Regions from separate parts of the Shewanella aegiceratis genome, predicted to be linked through region 1. Evidence: predicted binding sites of a transcription regulator. Region 1 holds the regulator's gene; the other holds the start of a gene.
What was found. Region 1 encodes MetJ, which represses methionine synthesis genes. Its sites were predicted from a motif close to TAGACGTCTAGACGTCTA; they were not measured.

Region 1 (5,883 bases):
GGTATTGCAGGGTGAGATCGGCGCTGGCGCTGATGTCCAGGGCGATCAACTCATCGCAATTTAGTGCCTGCAACTGCTCAAACAGATGGGTGTACTGCCAACCGGTACCGCGCTCCTCGAAGGCCTGCTGCCAGCTGCTTAAATCAATATCTGTCTCGCTCAGCAGCGCCTTCTTGGAACTCAAGAGTCCCACCAGCTCGACGCTGACCTCAAGCTCCTTATTGAGCACTGGGCGAGCCCGCTTGAAGAGATCGATCCAGGCTTCGCCTATGTTGCCTATGCCCAGCAGCAGGACACCGATACGCTTGCGCGGACCGGCGCAGCGTCTGTGCACCTTCTGGGTCAACAGGTTCACCTGCGCCTTAGGCACCAGAGTCACCAGGCTAAGGCCATCATTACACAGAGGATGGGCCTCACGGCTCAACAGACGCGAGAAGCCGCGGCGATAGAGGCTGGCATCGGCGCTTACCAGGGCCACCAGGCCGAGATCGTCACGCAGCTGTAACTCATCGATTCCCAGTTCGCTGCGCTTGGCCTCGAAGATCGCCTGGGCCTGCTTCTGATTCTCATGGGTAAAGGCCAGTTCGGCGCGACCGTGGGCCAGCGACCAATAGGCCAGTGGCGTCAGGCCTGACTGGGCAAAACAGGCCAGCAGCTGCGGCAGCTCGACCCCTATGGTTAGGCTAAACAGGCTGACGCTGGAGAGGCTGGTCACCACAGGGGCACTGGCCGACGAGCTCTTAGGGGCGATCAGGGTAAAGTCTGTATGGGGTGCGTAGCTTGAACGCACCGCCAGGCTAACTTCGGTGTCGAACAGTGGCTGCAGTGTACGGTTATGCAGCACTGGAGAGCCAAGGTGCGCCAGGCGGTTCGCCTCGGTGAGCGACATGCTCTTAAGCAACTTGGCATCGTTAATTCGGTTAGGATCGGCGTTGAACACCCCTTCCACATCTGTCCAGATGGTGACACGTTCGATATCCGCCAAGCTGGCCAGCAATGTGGCGCTAAAATCTGAGCCGTTACGGCCCAACAGCAGGGTGTCGCCCTGCTCATTGGCGCAGATAAAGCCAGTGATCACCAGACGCTCTTGAGGATGGGCCTCTAGCAGCGCCTGCACCTTCTGGCGCGACTCGCCAAGGCGGATCTGCGGTACAGCGCCTTCATCGGCGACCAAGAGGGTGCGGGCATCGACATCGGTCGCCGCCACGCCAGACTCGCGCAGCAGCGCTGCCAGCAGACGGGAAGACCAGCGCTCGCCGAAACTTACTACCTGGTTGCGTTGATAATCGTTGAGCTCATCGAGCGACAACAGGCTGGTCAGCTGCGACTTGTCGGTGGCCAGTCGCTCTCTCAGGCTACGGGCCTGCTCGTTGGAGAGCAGCTGCTCGATTAGATTCTGCTGGTAACTCACCAGCACCTGTAACTCTTCCTGCCACAGCTGATCTGTGTCGCACAGCTCCAGCAGGCGATATAGGAAATTGGTACTCTTGCCCGCGGCCGACACCACGATAAGATCATCGCTGTGGCCATGGGTCAGTAAAATGTGGGCGACGCGGCGGTAACAATCTGCATCCGCTAAACTAGAACCACCAAACTTATGCAAATGACATCGTGTCATTATCTGCTCCTCAAACCCTTTAACTACTTACCGCGATAGCCGCTTCTAAACCCGCAAGAATATCTGCCACCAGATCCTCGCCATCTTCTATGCCCACTGACAAACGGATCAGGGTATCTTTCACACCCGCCTCACGGCGCGCCTCCGGGTCCATGGCTCTGTGGGTCATGGTCGCGGGGACCGCCACCAGACTCTCTACGCCTCCCAGACTCTCGGCTACCGAGAAGTATTGTAACGCATCTAAAAAGGCAACGAGTGCCGATTCGCCACCTTTTAATTCAAAACTCAGCATAGCGCCGAAGCCCTTCTGCTGTCTGGCCGCAATTTCATGGCCAGGATGCTCGGCAAGTCCCGGATAATACACTTTTTCCACCGCATTGTGGTCACAAAGCAATGCCAATACCTTCTGAGCGTTGGCTTGGTGTTCACGAATGCGCACCGCCAGGGTTCTCAGCCCCCTCAGGGTCAGGTAGCTGTCGAAGGCCGACCCGGTCAGACCAAGGGTGTTCGACCACCAGTGCAGCAGCTCGCCCACCTCAGGGTCTTTGGCCACCACGGCGCCGCCTACCACATCGCTGTGACCATTGATATATTTAGTGGTGGAGTGCACCACGATATCGGCCCCCAGCAGCAGTGGCTGTTGTAACACGGGAGAAAGGAAGGTGTTGTCCACCACCACCTGAGCGCCCACCTTATGGCTCGCCTGGGCGATGGCCTCGATATCGACTACTCGCAGCAGCGGGTTAGAGGGGGTCTCCAGCCAAACCATCTTGGGTGACTGGGTCAGCGCCTGCTCAAGCGCACGCTCGTCGGTTTGATCCACCGCCAATAGCTTAAAGGCGCCCTTCTTGGCCAGGTTGGTGAAGAGGCGATAGCTGCCGCCATAGCAATCGTGGGGCACCACCAGCAGATCCTCTGGGCCTAACAGGCTGGTCACCAGGGTGATGGCCGCCATGCCGGTACAGGTCACCACACCGGTCGCCCCTTGTTCCAGTTCGGCAATCGCATCACCGAGAATAGAGCGGGTCGGATTGCCGGAACGGCTGTAATCGAATGCCCGCGGCTGTTGATGCCCTTCAAACGAGTAGTTTGTCGACAGATAGATAGGTGGCACCACGGCACCGTGCTGAGTGTCTGACTCTATGCCTCGTCGTACGGCGGCGGTGGCTAGTTTACGCGCTGTCATCTTCAACTCCTCAATATGGATCTGGGCAGGCACCTCGGATAAAAGAGATGTCTGGACGTCTAAATGTACCTAAGCCGGTAGTGAGCGTCAACAACTTTTGGACGTTTAGACGTCCAAACATTTAGAAATCTATTTGCATTTGCCAAAAATTCGAGGCAATAATTTGACTGTAATTTGTAAGGGTTTAAAATCTGCACCGAATTTTAGAATTTACAGGTGAGTCAATGACTGAGTGGAATGGCGATTATATCAGCCCCTATGCTGAACATGGTAAGAAGAATGAGCAGGTAAAGAAGATCACTGTCTCTATTCCTCTTAAGGTGCTTAAGGTGTTAACCGACGAACGCACCCGGCGCCAGGTCAACAACTTGCGTCACGCCACTAACAGCGAGCTGCTGTGCGAGGCCTTCCTGCACGCCTACACCGGTCAACCACTCCCCCAAGACGATGACCTGTCTAAAGACAAGCCAGATAGCATCCCAGCCGAAGTCAAACGTCTGATGACCGAGATGGGCATAGAGTGGGAAGAGATGGAGTGATCCACTCACACACGAATCGATAGAGGGATCGCTAGGCGGTCCCTCTTTTAGTTTTCAACCTTAGCCTGGAACATTGCAGTGCCTGCACTTCCGCTCGATCCCCATATTCTGGCGCTAGCCTCGCTTATCGTCTTCGTCGGCGCCCTCACCCAGAGCCTAATCGGTTTCGGCATGGCGGTCGTCGCCGCGCCCCTGCTCTACCTTATCGAACCGTCACTTGTGCCTGCGCCCGTGATCCTGATGGGATTCTCTATCGCCCTGCTGACTCTGATCCGCGAGCGTGGCGCCCTGGAATTCAACGGCCTGCAATATGCCTTGCTGGGACGCATCCCCGGCGGACTGATCGGCGCTGGCCTGCTCATGGTCGCCCCCCAGGACGTGCTCGGCATGACCATCGCCATCATCGTTGCCATCGCCGTACTGCTAAGCCTGATGCGGCTCAACCTAGTGGTCAACCGACGCAGCCTGTTTATCGCCGGGGTGATCTCGGGGATCTTCGGCAACATCGCCGCCATAGGCGGACCACCGCTGGCCATACTGCTCTCGGGTAAAGATGCCAAGCAGTTTCGCGCGGCCCTGTCGGCCTTCTTCATCTTCAGCTCCACTATCGCCATAGTGATCTTAGGGCTTACCGGTCTGCTGACCCTGCATCACTTCTACTGCTCGGCGCTGCTACTCCCCTCTGTGCTGCTGGGTTACCTGATGGCCAATCGCCTGGTGGGACGCATAGACAAGAATAAGACCCGCATCATGACGCTGGTGCTCTGTAGCCTGAGCGCCATCTTGCTGGCCGCCAAGTCCTTAAGTGCCCTGCTCTAACACCTAGGCTCAAAAGAAGGCCGGCATCATAGCCGGCCTTCTTGTTTCTAAAAAACCTATCCTAGAAATGATAGGAGGTCTGAATCACCCCGCCCACGGCGTCATCTGTGCCCACCAGACCGGTGAGATCCAGATTAAAGGAGCGGCCTATGGTAATGCCTGTGCCCAGGGTATAGAGATTACTGCTGGTATCTTTCATGTCGTGGCGATAGCCGACACGCAGGGCCAGCCAATCGGTCGCCCTCATCTCGCCGCCCAGGCGCCAATACTGGGTCTCGCCTATCTCATCGAATCGCTTATGACCATTAAGATCCACATCTGTCGTCAGGCTGAAGTTATCCCAATCATAGGCCACACCTAAGGTATAGAGGGCCTCGACACGGTAGGTAAACTTGCGTCCCATCGCCTCGACGGTGTCCAGTTTCTGGCTCACCAGGTTACGTCCCGACAGGCCTATGGTCATGCGTTCGAGTGGCTGAATGGCCACGCCAATATCCAGGTTTGCCACGGTATCATCGTTGCGGTACTTGTTGTCGTCGAAATCATCGGCGTCAAAGTTGTTGGCGCTGACCACATAGTTATAGGTGTCGATGCGCTGCAGCTTGGGCGAGATACCGACGGCGACCGGCATGTTGACGATCGACAGCGGGAAGCTGAGGGCCACACCAAGATCTGATATGGCACCGGCCACCACGGCCCCCTGCGAATCCAGATCGGAGACGGCAGGCGGATTGTTAGGATCGAGATTAGTCAGGGCGTCTATGTCGCTGTCCTCGATCACCGCCACGCTCACCGCATCGATATAGGTCTTGTAAAAGATCGACATAGGCATGCGCTTGGTCGGTAAAACCACGGAGAAACCTAGCCCCACGCTGCCATAGGCATTCTCACCATCAAGGGACTTGAGATCGGCGACCAGCATGTCGCGGTAATTGGTGATCCCAGTGACGTCGCTGGCATTGATGGCCGCCTCCAGACCGTCATAGGAGGCCTGCAGGGCGTCGAATTTGTCGGTCAGATTATCGATATTGGCAGCCTCGGCACCCAGCACGGGCAACATCACGGCGCCGCCGGAATACTTGGGGGCATGAATGGCTAACAGGGCGGGGTTGATAAAGGCGGCACCTTCGCGGTTAGAGGCCGCGACCCCGGTTCCGCCCATGGCATCACTACGGGCCTCGATGTAGAGGGAGGCGGCAGATGCCTGTGAGGCACTACCAGACAATAACACTGCGATGACCAAGCTAAGGTATTTCATCTCATTCACCCCGTTCATTATTTTTGTTCTCGCTCGAGAATCTACCCGAGTCGTCTTTAAAGATAGACTAAGACGGCTAAAAAGTGCTCTCAAAACAGCTCGATCAGACACTTTTTTTTAAATCATTTTGCTGCCCCTTCCCATTGCCAGAGAAACCTGCCGATTCAGTTAACCGCCCTACCCGTTAAAACAGGCCCATTTGCAATACAAAAACAAGCAAAAATACCTATTTAGAGAGAGCTGAAATAATAAAGTGTGATCTAACTAGGTGGTTTCTCCCCGAGAGCAAGATCACAAGATAGCAAAACCTTAAAAATAAAAACCATTAAATTTCATTGCATTACACTCCATTCATTAGATTTTTATCCATGATATTTTTATCAATTAGATTTTTTTCATGAAGGTGATCAACATCAAATTTACAACTACCCCCTTTTGGTAAATTTTCCAACAAGAAACAAGC
Region 2 (5,883 bases), 1.4 Mb from region 1:
GGGAAGCGCCACCCATGCGGTGATCGGTCGCCCGGTCAACTTTCAGGGCATAGGCGGCGAGGAGAGTAACCGCCAGGCCGAAGCCATCCTGGCGCTGGCGGCCAAACGTGCCGGTTTTATCGAGGTGAGCTTTCTGTTCGAGCCCCTGGCGGCGGGTATGGATTTCGAGGCCAGTCTGACCCAGGACAAGACAGTGTTGGTGGTGGATGTGGGCGGCGGCACCACAGACTGCTCTGTGGTAAAGATGGGGCCCTCTCATATCGCTAAGGCCGATCGCAGAGAGGATTTTCTTGGCCACAGTGGTCAGCGCATCGGCGGTAACGATCTGGATATCGCCCTGGCGATGAAGGCCTTCATGCCCCACCTTGGGCTGGGGTCTCATATGGTCAATGGCCTGCCTGTGCCCAGCCAACCCTTTTGGAATGCGGTGGCGGTCAACGACATCAGCGCACAGCGCGACTTTGCCAGCCTGACGACCCGCAAGATGATCGAGGAACTGATCAAGGATGCTGAGCGCTCGGATCTGCTGTCGCGCCTACTCAAGGTGCAGCGGGATCAGCTCGGTTATCGATTGGTGCGCAGCGCCGAGGGGGCGAAAATTGCCCTGTCAGATGATGCCGCCACTCAGGCGAGTCTGGATTATGTCGATGCTGCGTTGGTAGCCGAAGTCGATCAGCAAGGTTTCGTTGATGCGATCGCTCAGCCTGTGGGCTTGATCCAGTCCTTAATGGCTGAGGCAATGGCCAAAGCAACAGATAAGGCGACGGACAAGGCGCAGGCCGATATTATCTATGTCACTGGCGGTACGGCCAAGAGCCCGGCGATTTACCAGAAGATTGCCCAGATGTATCCTGAGACTGAAATAGTGGTCGGTGACCACTTTGGCAGTGTGACCGCCGGACTAACCCGCTGGGCGCAGAAGGTGTTTGGCTAACGCAATAAGGTGTTAGGGCGTCAAGGCGTCAAGGCAATAAGACCACAAAACAACGAGACAACAAGGCAAAAAGGAATGAAGATGAAAGCTTGGATTGGAATCATGTTTGTAGCAGCAACAAGCCTGCTGACCGGCTGCGGCGATGATGTGGGCAAGGTGAGCCTGGGGGTCTTTACCACCAAGGATGTGATCATCGAGGCCAGGCAAGATCCTAAAATCCCCGGCGTGACCTGTCATATCAGTCGTATCGAAGCGAATCTGGACTTTGCCGATCCGTCGGATATGGGGATCGCCTGTCGTCAGACCGGACCGATTTTGCCTGCGGATCTCGCCAACATCGACAAGAGCCACGGCGGCGAGGTGGTGTTTAAGGCTTCACTGAGTATCTTGTTCAAATCCCTCAAGGTGAGACGCATCTATGACGCCGACAGCCAGACGCTGATCTATCTCTCTTACTCCACCAAGGAGACAGATGGCAGCCATAAGCACAGCCTGTCGACCGTGCCCCTGTATGGCACCCAGGCCTGGCAAGCGCCTGCGGCGCAAAACGAAGCGCCAGCGGCTAAGAACTGAGCGCCAGCGGCTAAGAGCTGAGAGTCAGCGGCTAAAAACTGATCGCAAGTGGCGCAAAACGGAATGCCTGCGACTCGCTAGCGTGAATCGGAAAAACCTGCAGCTAATCAAAACAAAGAAAACGCCGTCATCTGACGGCGTTTTTTTAAGGGGGATCCTTAAGCTTATTCAGGTGAGGCGCTAGTCGCTCTGGCCATCCAATACCGCGTTGTAGCGGGCAAAGCCGGCCTCGAGATCTTTGATGAGATCTTCAGGATTTTCCAGGCCCACATGCAAGCGGATCAGCGGCTTGCTGCTGTCCCACTGGGTGGCGGTGCGCAGCTTGTCGATACCGAAGACCCCCAAGATCAGGCTCTCGTAGCCGCCCCAGGAGAAGCCCATCTTGAAGTGGTCCATGCCCTCGACGAAGGCGGTGATCGCCTTGATGTTGCCGCGTTTGAGCACGAAGGAGAAGAGACCGTTAGAGGCGCTGAAATCTCGCTTGAAGAACTCATGCCCAGGGCAGGAGGCAAAGGCGGGATGGCGCAGATGATCCACCTCTGGGCGTGTGGCCAGCCAGTTGGCGACCTCTAGTCCATTCTTCTCATGCTGGGCCATGCGTACTCCCAGGGTGCGCAGGCCGCGGCTGGCGAGATAGATATCGTCCGCCGAGGTGCATTGCCCCATGAGGTAGCTGTTCTCTCTGAGCTGATCCCAATGAGCCTGGTTGGCGGTGGCCGTTCCCAGCATCACATCCGAGTGACCGACGATATATTTGGTTGCCGCCTGAATCGAGATATCCACCCCAAGCTCGAAGGGGCGGCAGTTGATGGGTGACGCCCAGGTGTTATCCAACATGACCACCAGGTTGTGGCGATGAGCGATGGCGCTTAGGGTCGGCACATCCTGCACTTCTAGCGTGATGGAGCCGGGAGATTCGAGAAACAGTACCTTGGTATTGGGGCGGATAAGCGCCTCTATGCCATCACCTATGAGGGGATCATAGTAAGTGGTCTCTATGCCGAAGCCCTTGAGCAGCTTGTCGCACAGATCCCGGGTCGGTTCATAGGCGGTATCGACCATGAGGAGATGATCGCCCGCCTTGAGGAAGGAGAGCAGGGCGCCTGAGATGGCCGCCGAACCCGAAGGGTACAGGGCTGTGCCTACGCCGCCTTCGAGTTCGGCGATGGCCGCCTGGAAGGAAAAGTGGGTTGGGGTGCCGCGGCGACCATAGAACATCTCGCCGTTGGCGCGGTTCTTGGTGGCATGACGCATATCCTCTATGGTGTCGAACACCACGGTGGAGGCGCGAAATACCGGCGGGTTGATCACCCCCTTGCTCCACTTCTTGTCGCGGCCGACGCTGACTATCTTGGTCTCTCTTTTCATCCCATACTCTCGTGTTGGCAACTCAATGCAGCCATCTTAACATCTATACGGCTAAATGAAAGTGAGATTTATTGGAGTGGTTTTCCTTTTAGCGTGGAGGCTATTGCGCCTCCAGCGGCAGACGGATATGGATAACCACGCCGGTGGCCTGACCATCCTGCATCAGGTTTTCGGCGCGTATGCTGCCCTTGTGAAAATCGGTAATTAAGCGGGCGATATAGAGCCCCAGCCCCAAGTGAGGCTTATCCTGCGCCTTCTGGGCGCGCACAGACACCATGGATTCGAAGATCTGCTCGCCCATGTTGGCGGGCAATGATGGCCCCAGGTTACTCACGCTCAGCAGTGCCTGACGCCCCTTGGCCTTGAGCGACACCTTAATCGGCGTATCACTCTGGCTGAACTCGATGGCGTTGGCGATCAGCTTGTCCATCAGCTGGGCGATATACTCAGGCACCCCGCGCATGGTCATGGGCTCCTTATCTATCTCTAGCTCAAATACCTGATTGGCATAGGTCATCTGATAGCCCTGCATACAACCTGAGATCACCTTGGAGAGGGGGAAGTTGTCCACCTCGGCGTCGGTTAGCGCCTCTTCGAGACGGGTGGCCTCGCTCATGTTGTTGAGGATCATGTTAAGGCGGCTCACCCCTTCGTGGGCGCGGTCCACATACTTCTGATGTTGCGGCGGCAGATCCTGGCTGTTGAGGTGCTCGAGGGACGAGCGCACCACGGCAACCGGGGTGCGCAGCTCATGGCCAAGGCGCGACGACATGTTCTCCAGATAGTGGGTATATTGGCTCAGTCGGCCGACTATGCTGGCGAAACTGCGACTGAGATCGCCTATCTCGTCACGCACCTTAGAGCCGACTATCGCCTTTCTGATCCGCCCCTGGCTGTCGATCGCCTGCTCGGCATCGTCCCTTAGCTTACGGATGCGGCTGGAGATGCTGGAGGCGAAGAAGAAGAGCGCTAGTGTGCCCATGCTCATCACGGTCAGGATCACGTTAAACAGCTTCTCCAGCGCCTTGTTGCGCAGGGTGCGGATGCCGTGGGTGGTCTCCTCGGCGATCACTACGCCCATCACGGTATCGTCGATCCAGATGGGGCTGGCGGCGGCGAGGATCACCGCCTTGCCATCTGGGCTGAGGCGCCAGGTGGAGCCAAACTGACCGGCCAGGGCCTTGCGGATATGGCTGCCCTCCAGCACGGTAGAGTCTTTTAGCGAGTCGACGAAATGCTTAGGCGGCGTGGTCAGAATGCGATAGTAGAGCGGGTGCAGGAACTGCTGCTTGAAGCGGCCCCAGAAGGTGTCTGGTGTCTGCTCGGTTGCCGTCTGCGCCCACACATTGGTGCTGCTGTAGATGTCGCCGGATTTCGCCAGTACCCGGCCGTGGCGATCAACCACCCAGATCCGCGAGCTGTTGTGGCTCATCCCCTTGATGATGCTCTCGATCTCCGGCGAAGGCACCAGTACCGTCCCCAGCTTGGTAACATCATCCGTAGCCGAGGTGCCGACGATCGCCTCGACGTTACGTTCCTTTCTGTCGTTAACATCGACGATGGCAAAGCCCAGCTTGCTGCCCACCATCTCAAGCGGCATCCTCAGCTCGATGTTGTAGCCTTTATCTGTCTTCAGCCACTTGCCCTGAATGCGTACCTCAGGGTTGACGGGCTGGGACTTGCGGGGATCGGCGGGCAGCTCGAAGGCGCTGATCCAGCCGTCACGTATGGTGGCGACGATGTAACGGCGAAACTGGCCGTCGGGCGCCAGGGTGGCGATGGCCAGATGATCGTTGTTGTCGATGCGCAGGCTGTTGGTGCCGCGGTAGATCACCTTAGGATCTGTCACCTCGAAATAGCCATAGAGGTAGCCGGCATACTTGCCCACCATATGGGTGAAACTGACGTTGAGGGGGTTGCCGTCATCGGCTTTAAACAGCTGGTGATCGGCGCCATAGGTCACCGCGCGGTGGCGGTTAGAGGCCCATTCGCCCAGCTTGCCATCCAGATGGATAGGGCCGGTTAGGGGATAGGCGTAAAGATCCCGCCCCTTCTTCACCTGTGACAGAAAGCTTGCCTGCTTGTCGAACAGTTTGGGTCGTTCATGCAGGGCTGTGGTTAGGGCTTGAGTGGTGCCTTCAAGAGTCTTTTCCTGGCCGTGGCGCAGGTATTTTTCCATCTCCCACACATATTGATAACCCAGCCAGGGCAGGCAGAGCAGGAACAGGGAGAGTACGGCGACCTTAGTGCGTAGGCCGATGGGCAGATTAAACATGCTTAGTCTTGGGTATCCCAGCGATAGCCCATGCCGTAGACGGTGTCGATGCAATCGAATTCTGGGTCCTGGCTGATAAATTTCTTACGGATCCGCTTCACGTGGGAAGTGATGGTGCTGTCATCCACATAGATCTTGGCGTCCTGCATCAGTGCCTGACGGCTACGCACATGGCCTGGGCGTTTGGCCAGGGCGTGCACCATCCAAAATTCGGTTACCGTCAGCTCGATTGGCTGCTGCTTCCAGTAGACCTGGATGCGGTTGACATCTATGGTCAGGTTGCCGTGCTCTATCATGCCATCTTGTGGATTAGCGCCATTTTGGATGTCCGAGCGCCTAAATAGCGCGGCGAGGCGGGCGATCAGATGGGGGAAGCTGACATCTTTGCTCAGATAGTCGTCGGCGCCCAGTCTCAGGCCGCAGACGGTGTCGAAGTCACTGTCTCTGGCGGTCAAAAAGATGATAGGCAGGGTGTTCGACATGGCCCTGAGTGACTGGCACAGGGTAAAGCCGCCATCTATCTCATCTTCCAGGCCGATGTCGATGATTGCTAAGTCAGGCAGACGCGTGTTGAAGGCCTCCATGGCGCTGGGGCGGTTGGCGTACGCCTGCACAAAGTAGCCTTGCTGCTGCAGCACCTCTTTGTAGTTTTCGCGGATAGCCGCCTCATCTTCCACTATTGCAATACGCTTCATGATCCATCCATTACAGCTTAGGGTTTCTGGAGTGTGAC

Region 2: the regulator MetJ is predicted to act here: its motif matches at 2,912-2,929, upstream of K0H80_RS09065 (cystathionine beta-lyase).

What each region holds. Positions count from the first base shown of each region.
Region 1 is NZ_CP080416.1:578,903-584,785, reverse strand. Features, by position in the region: gene K0H80_RS02625 (bifunctional aspartate kinase/homoserine dehydrogenase II) at 1-1,618, opposite strand, end outside; gene metB (cystathionine gamma-synthase) at 1,638-2,804, opposite strand; gene metJ (met regulon transcriptional regulator MetJ) at 3,029-3,343, shown strand; gene K0H80_RS02610 (sulfite exporter TauE/SafE family protein) at 3,422-4,162, shown strand; gene K0H80_RS02605 (conjugal transfer protein TraF) at 4,224-5,420, opposite strand.
Region 2 is NZ_CP080416.1:2,008,970-2,014,852, forward strand. Features, by position in the region: gene yegD (molecular chaperone) at 1-934, shown strand, start outside; gene K0H80_RS09060 (CreA family protein) at 1,010-1,507, shown strand; gene K0H80_RS09065 (cystathionine beta-lyase) at 1,688-2,875, opposite strand; gene pdsS (proteobacterial dedicated sortase system histidine kinase) at 2,976-5,150, opposite strand; gene pdsR (proteobacterial dedicated sortase system response regulator) at 5,153-5,845, opposite strand.